DNA from 2 places in the Propionispora hippei DSM 15287 genome. Region 2 is predicted to be linked to the other one. Evidence: riboswitches for the same ligand, from Rfam matches in the RefSeq annotation. Region 2 holds a riboswitch; the other holds the start of a gene.
What was found. Region 2 has a riboswitch for fluoride ahead of F3H20_RS17630 (MIP/aquaporin family protein). Riboswitches for the same ligand answer to the same signal wherever they lie in the genome.
Positions count from the first base shown of each region.

Region 1: it holds a riboswitch for fluoride, as region 2 does, so the genes downstream of both, F3H20_RS09540 (iron-sulfur cluster assembly scaffold protein) here and F3H20_RS17630 (MIP/aquaporin family protein) in region 2, are expected to answer to the same signal.

Region 1 covers NZ_FQZD01000013.1:106,942-110,350, forward strand. Annotated here, with positions in the region: gene F3H20_RS09535 (GGGtGRT protein) at 1-923, opposite strand, end outside; gene F3H20_RS09540 (iron-sulfur cluster assembly scaffold protein) at 942-1,634, opposite strand; fluoride riboswitch at 1,685-1,753, opposite strand; gene F3H20_RS09545 (MFS transporter) at 2,028-3,191, opposite strand.
Region 2 covers NZ_FQZD01000047.1:729-4,137, forward strand. Annotated here, with positions in the region: gene F3H20_RS17620 (DUF190 domain-containing protein) at 1-30, opposite strand, end outside; gene F3H20_RS17625 (hypothetical protein) at 71-295, opposite strand; fluoride riboswitch at 583-652, opposite strand; fluoride riboswitch at 825-887, opposite strand; gene F3H20_RS17630 (MIP/aquaporin family protein) at 992-1,822, opposite strand; fluoride riboswitch at 2,077-2,137, opposite strand; fluoride riboswitch at 2,252-2,312, opposite strand; gene F3H20_RS17635 (hypothetical protein) at 2,413-3,204, opposite strand; gene F3H20_RS17640 (dynamin family protein) at 3,201-3,409, opposite strand, start outside.

The DNA of each region.
Region 1 (3,409 bases), on a different contig from region 2:
AGGCCCATCATTTCCACATGAGCCGGCACTGATGACGAACCGGCGAACTGGGCATCGGAGTGCATCCGTCCCATAGTATCGGTCATGCCGTAAGAAGCCGGACCGGCCGCCATGTTGTCCGGGTGCAGCGTGCGTCCCGTACCGCCGCCGGAGGCAACGGAAAAATAACGCCGTCCTTTCTCGGTGCATTCTTTTTTATACGTGCCGGCCACCGGGTGCTGGAACCGCGTGGGATTGGTGGAATTGCCGGTAATCGAGATATCGACCCCTTCCAGCGTCATGATCGCCACACCTTCCATTACATCGTCGGCGCCGTAGCAGCGCACATTAGCCCGTTCCGATTGGGAATAGGCTTTCTCCCTGACAATTGACAGTTTGCTGGTGTAATAATCAAAAACAGTCTGCACATAAGTGAAGCCGTTGACCCTTGAAATGATCTGTGCCGCATCTTTACCCAGACCGTTTAAAATGACCCGCAACGGTTCCTTGCGTACTTTATTGGCCGATTTGGCAATACCGATCGCCCCTTCAGCAGCGGCAAACGATTCATGACCGGCCAGAAAAGCAAAGCATTTCGTCTCTTCCCTGAGCAGCATAGCGGCCAGATTGCCATGCCCCAATCCTACCTTGCGGCCGTCGGCTACCGAGCCGGGAATACAAAACGCCTGAAGCCCTTCACCGATTGCCTCTGCCGCATCGGCAGCCTTGGTACAGCCCCGTTTCAGCGCGACCGCAGCGCCCAAAGTATAAGCCCAACAGGCATTTTCAAAGCAAATCGGCTGAATTCCCTTGACTATGCCGGGCACATCCATCCCTTTTTGCTCACACATTTCTTTTGCCGCTTCCAGCGACTCAATTCCCTGTTCTTGTAAAAAAGCTTCTATTTTGGCGATTCGCCGTTCATATCCTTCAAATTTTGCCATCCTTGTCTACCCCCTCGCTTATTCATGCCGGGGGTCGATGTGTTTGACCCCTTCGTCGTAGCGTCCATATTGACCGGTTGCTTTTTTCAACGCTTCGTTTGCGTCGGTGCCTTTCTTGATCATTTCCATCATTTTTCCTAAATGGACGAAACGATAGCCAATAATTTCGTTGTCGGCATCCAGCGCCAGCGAAGTAACATACCCCTCCGCCAACTCCATATAACGCGGGCCTTTGGCCAACGTGCCATACATGGTACCAGTCTGACTGCGCAGCCCTTTGCCAAGATCCTCCAGTCCGGCGCCAATCGGCAAACCGCCTTCGGAAAATGCAGTCTGACTGCGGCCATAAACAATTTGCAGGAAAAGTTCACGCATAGCAGTATTGATGGCATCGCAAACAAGGTCGGTATTAAGCGCCTCCAGAATAGTTTTGCCTGGCAGGATTTCCGAAGCCATCGCTGCCGAATGGGTCATGCCGGAACAGCCAATCGTTTCGACCAGCGCTTCCTCAATGACACCCTCTTTTACGTTAAGCGTCAGCTTACAGGCACCCTGCTGCGGCGCACACCAGCCTACACCATGAGTCAGACCGTAAATATCCTTGACCTCCCGGGCCTTTACCCATTTACCCTCTTGCGGGATCGGCGCCGCCCCATGATTGACGCCTTTGGCTACACAGGTCATTTCTTCGACTTCTGTTGAATACTTCATCTCTCTTCTCCTTTCATGCTAAGCCTCGGCCATAAAAATAGACTCCTACCGTAGAGGTAGGAGTCATCGGCGCACTCGAAACTGCGCAGTTCATGGCGAACTCCATCGCCAAACTATGTATTAGTTACGTAAAAATTATACTGTTAATCTAGCAGAAACGTCAATTCCAATCTTTTCTTTCGCACAAGTTATTTTTGTACAAGCGATTATCTAAAGACAGACTTCAAGCGGAACGAAAGGCATTATAGCCCGGAAGGACATATCTGACCGCTATTGCGCTACCATCTTTTGCTGCGAGAAAAGTCTTCTCGATTGCCGCGACTCCAGGCTTATAAGACCGTCTTCAGGCCGTTTTTCTCAAATAGGAAACTTTATCCTGGACTTAACCAACGGTTAGCGCATTTTCCCCACGATAATAAACAAAGGCACAGACACTAGCTGAACGGCAACGGAAAAAGCAATCAGCATCCCCACCGACAGGTCGTACAAATACCCCATGCCCGCACTGCCTAAAAACCAGGCAAAACCATAAATGCTATTGAAAAGGCCGTAAGCAAAGCCGCGTCGATCTATCGGTACCATTTCCGCTATGGCGGCACGCATGATGGACTCATGGGCTCCCATGCCAATTCCCCAGAAAACCATGCCGGCAAAGGCCAAATAAATATTGACACCAAATACGCAAGGAGCAAAGAAAGCCGACAATACTGTTGCAAAAGCAAGAACGCTCAACCCCTTCCGGTCGAAATAGCGTCCGAAAATTAAGGCCGACAGGGCGGCTACCCCCATTGACACCGAATAAAAAATAGGAATGCCCACAGCCGGCACAGAAGAGGTCACGCCGAAATGATATGCAACCAAAGGAAAATCAGTATAACCAACAGCAACCAGCGAAGTGGCGGCGAGATAGAGCCAGAACTTAGCGGATAGCTTTGAAGAAGCTTCACCCTTCTGTTCCAAGACTACATAGGGCTTGGGATAGGTAATCCGGGCATAGGTCAGCGTCAGCAAGCAAAGTACCATCGGAAGCGCCAGCCAGGCAAAGCTCACCCGGTAATCACCCCGTAAGTACATAATGCCTGCAACGAGCAGTGGACCGGTCATCGCACCAATTTGATCCAGTGCTTCGTGCATGCCAAAAGCCCAACCGCGGCCAATATGCTTTGCTACGTTGGAAAGCATGACATCACGCGCAGGATTGCGAATGGCCCGCCCCATTCGTTCCAAAACCATTAATATGGCTGCAGCCATCCAGTTATCAGCCAAAGCAAGCAGTGGTACTGCCACCAGATTGATGATATAGCCCCATATGGTAATCAGCCAGTATTGCCCTGTCTTATCACTCAATTTGCCAGAAAAAAGCCGAACGCCATACCCGACAAATTCTCCTAAACCGGCAATGATGCCAACATTTGCTGCGCTGGCTCCCAGGCTGTTCAGGAAAGGCCCTGTAATGCTGCGGGCACCTTCGTGAGTCATGTCGGCAAACAAGCTAACAATTCCCATCAGCAAAACAAACTTTAGCGCTTTGGATTTATCCAACTCTTGTTCGAACACATTCGCCACTCCTCTCGTTATTCTGTTGTCACTGATTTGCCGGCTTAGCTGTGGGGAACAACAATTCTTATCATGCTTGGGGACAAATTCAAATCCGGAAAGCACTCCGTTTTTCAGCTCCTTTTTATCCCTAACACATCTGCTTATTGAAAGAAGCACTATGCTGCAAAAATTCATGGCAAGCATCTTTTCAATTAGACACTTAAAAAGGAAAATAA
Region 2 (3,409 bases):
GCGCTTAGCCTTACTTGCAATTTTAGGCACCAAGATTCCTCCTTCCCATTGACCTCATATCCTATTCGCATTACAGTTTCGCCGGAAGCCCTACGATATAAGCCAGCGCAACCGCCGCACGGACAACCAAATGCAGCAGGGTAGCGCCGAAGGCCAGCACAACGGCCAGCCTCGCCCGGTCTTGCCAAATACCGGACCGTTTCTTACCAACCTTCTCCATCAGCCATAACCCCAAAAATATTGATATGGCAAAGAAAATAAGATTAAACAGATATTCCAGCTCAAGCTGCAACATGCTACTTACTCCTCCAATCCACTCCACAGCCTCCGTCAGCCACCATAACAAAGTCTCGCCTAGCATCATTTCACTCCGAGACACGCACTTAACTGCAGGGTGTTATCGCCGATTCCGGCACGGGCAAAACCTCCATGCCGCCGCAAAGCTCATTCACTTGAACAAAGCTTTGACAACGAGGCTCATAGCTAACACTACGCAATAACGGAAAAACTTTATCCCCTCTGCAATTGCCTCCTTCCCGGCCCAGGACCAGTAATAAGCTTACCGGCCCTGGCCATAGTAATAGTAAAGTAGGAGTTATTACCGCATTACTTTCACTGCGGGGTTATGGCGAACTCCATCGCCGTCCTCTGGCTAGACTACTAAAAAAACCAAATTGGAGTTACTCCTGAGCGAACCGATTGGGCTACAAAGCTGGTCTGATCTTTCAACAAGCTACCTATTTTCTGAGCACTTTTCCTGCCTCCCAGGGACAAGACTTATTGTCACTATCAAGCGCAAGGCAAAAAAATAGACTCCTACCACTTAAGTGGTAGGAGTCATTAGCGTCTGCAAAAAGGGTGAGGCGAACTCCATCGCCGCTGTTAATTGAATTATGGACCTATTATACCAGGCTGCCTGGACCATCGTCAATATAAACCTGCCGCAGGTATACGAACGATGACGGGTACGCAGCAACTACCCTCTTTAAATTTAGTTGGCTTCAGCCTTCTTCATAATGCCTGCCGCTTTAACACGCTCCGGGTTTCCCGGCATAAACGGCTGCAAAAGAAAGCTATAGATAGCTCCGGCCAGAATACCGCCAATCACGGGAGCAATCAACGGCACCCACCAATAACCCTGGATACCGGGAAACGCGTTTTGTCCCCAGCCCATTAACCAGCAAAACAGTCTCGGTCCCAAATCACGGGCAGGATTAATAGCCCAGGCTTCTAACTGCCCGCCAAAACCACCGACTAATGCCACCAGCAGGCCAACCATCAGGGGAGCTGTGTTGGCACCGGGACTGTTTGTATTCCATTTGTCCGAAATAGCAAGTATGCCTATTACCAGGGCTGCCGTTAATATAATTTGGTCAATAAACGCATGGCCTGTTGTAATTCCTGCATTGGGACTGGTAAAAAAGACACCTGCCGTGGTAAGTCCCTGCGCCGCATCACGGGTAGTATTGTGCACAATATTATACGCATCAATAACGGGAGAATACAACTGATAGGTAATTGCCGCGCCGATAAACGCCCCAATCACCTGGGCAATAATAAAACCAAATACTTTTTTCCAGGGGAACCCGCCATATATGGCAAAGGCAATAGTCACCGCCGGATTTAAATGCGCGCCCGATATGGCTCCGACAAGATAAACGGCAAAGGTTACGGCTAATCCCCATAAGACACATATACCCCAATAGTCCCCACTAAACGATCCGTACAAAATCGCCATGGCAGCGACCCCGGTACCGCCCATGATCAAAAAAGCAGTCCCTATCACTTCAGCTAAATATTCTCCCCAAACAGAATCACGCATGCTGTCTCCTCCTTCTATTGATTAAAAATATGATTTCTTACTATCACCCACTAATCCATGTAAAACCAGCTAAAGCACCACCCCCTCAGTCTGTTGCCTCTTACGGTTCACGGTTCCCTTTCCCCAGATTATCATCCCCTTTCTATAAAGCACTGCCCTTCGCTCCGCCGCCATTCCCTTGCGACTTCACCGTCGCCGGCAATAAAAACAGACGGTACACGCTTTTTTTAAGACAAAAAGATAGACCCCTACCGCATATGGTAGGAGTCATTATTCCTGATCGGATTTATGGCGAACTCCATCGCCTCTTCTTATATTTAAATGCTCTAGCTTGACCGCTGCAAGGCTCCCCTCTCCCTATATGGATTCTGTAACGTACAATAAATAGACGGTACACGCTTTTTAAGACAAAAAAACAGACTCCTACCGCATATGGTAGGAGTCATTATCCTCGGTTGGATTTATGGCGAACTCCATCGCCTTTTCCTATACCTATTATATATTCATTGTACAATAGTCAAACAATTCAGTCAATGCTCTATTGAACCTGCTTTATTAAACCTGTAACCCGAATACGGGAGCACATCTTGCTAATATAACTCCTCCACTGCCATACGAACCGCCCAGTCACCGCTTTCCCATAGTTCGGCCAGGCGCAGCAGCACTTTTTCCCGTCCAGCGCCGGAGTCTCTCGCCAGACAGATGGAGCAGGCGGTCAAGGCAACCTGGATATCAGCATCCAGCACCAGTTCCCACACCGTTTGGGGTACTGCCTGGCGCGGGTATAGCTCATCAAACAGATTCAGCGCACTGCGCCGGAGCCGAAGGCTGGATTCGAGTTCCACATCCGCCAAAGGCACTGTCCGAACGGCCAAAGACAGCAAACAGGAACAAGCGGCCGGCCCCAGCTTGCGAAAAGCCGTTTCCGCCGCCGACCGGCAAAAGTCCTCAGCCAGGGCGGCAGCCAAAACAGGCAGGGCGTCCATTCGGCGGTACTCACCCAAAGCATCCACAATACCCGGCAGCAGCTTGTGTTTTGCCACCGCCAACAATAGCAAAAAGGTCGCATCGTCCGGCCAGCGAGTCAACGCACGGGCAACAAAACTCAACACGGCATCCTCACCGGCCTGTTCCACAGGATCAGCGAAACTTCGCGGAGCGGTTAAAAATTCAAGCAGTACTGCTTTGGCCCCCAGCTTGACCAAAGCCTCTACAGCCTGACAGCGCGGTTGAAATAGGCCGCAGGGCTCACGGCTGAACAAAAATTCACGGAGCGGCCCCACAGCCGCTTGTCCACAGTCGATCAGCTCGGCTATCGCCTCGTCCCCTTCGCGCAAGGCCCGCAATTTGCCAAGGGCAGCTTGGATACGTGGTCCGCTCATAGGATTCCGTCCTCCGGCCAGGGAATACACACATACCGTTCACCGACAAGATGGATGACCGCCTGCCGGTAAGCCTCCTCCTCATCACGGTTCTGCAGCTCCCGGCGGACCGCTTCATGCTTCAGGGCATAGCTGCGCATATCTTCCGCCGCCTCTTCAAACCGCTGCGCCCCATGATCAATCAGAAACCGCTGATCGTCTGCGG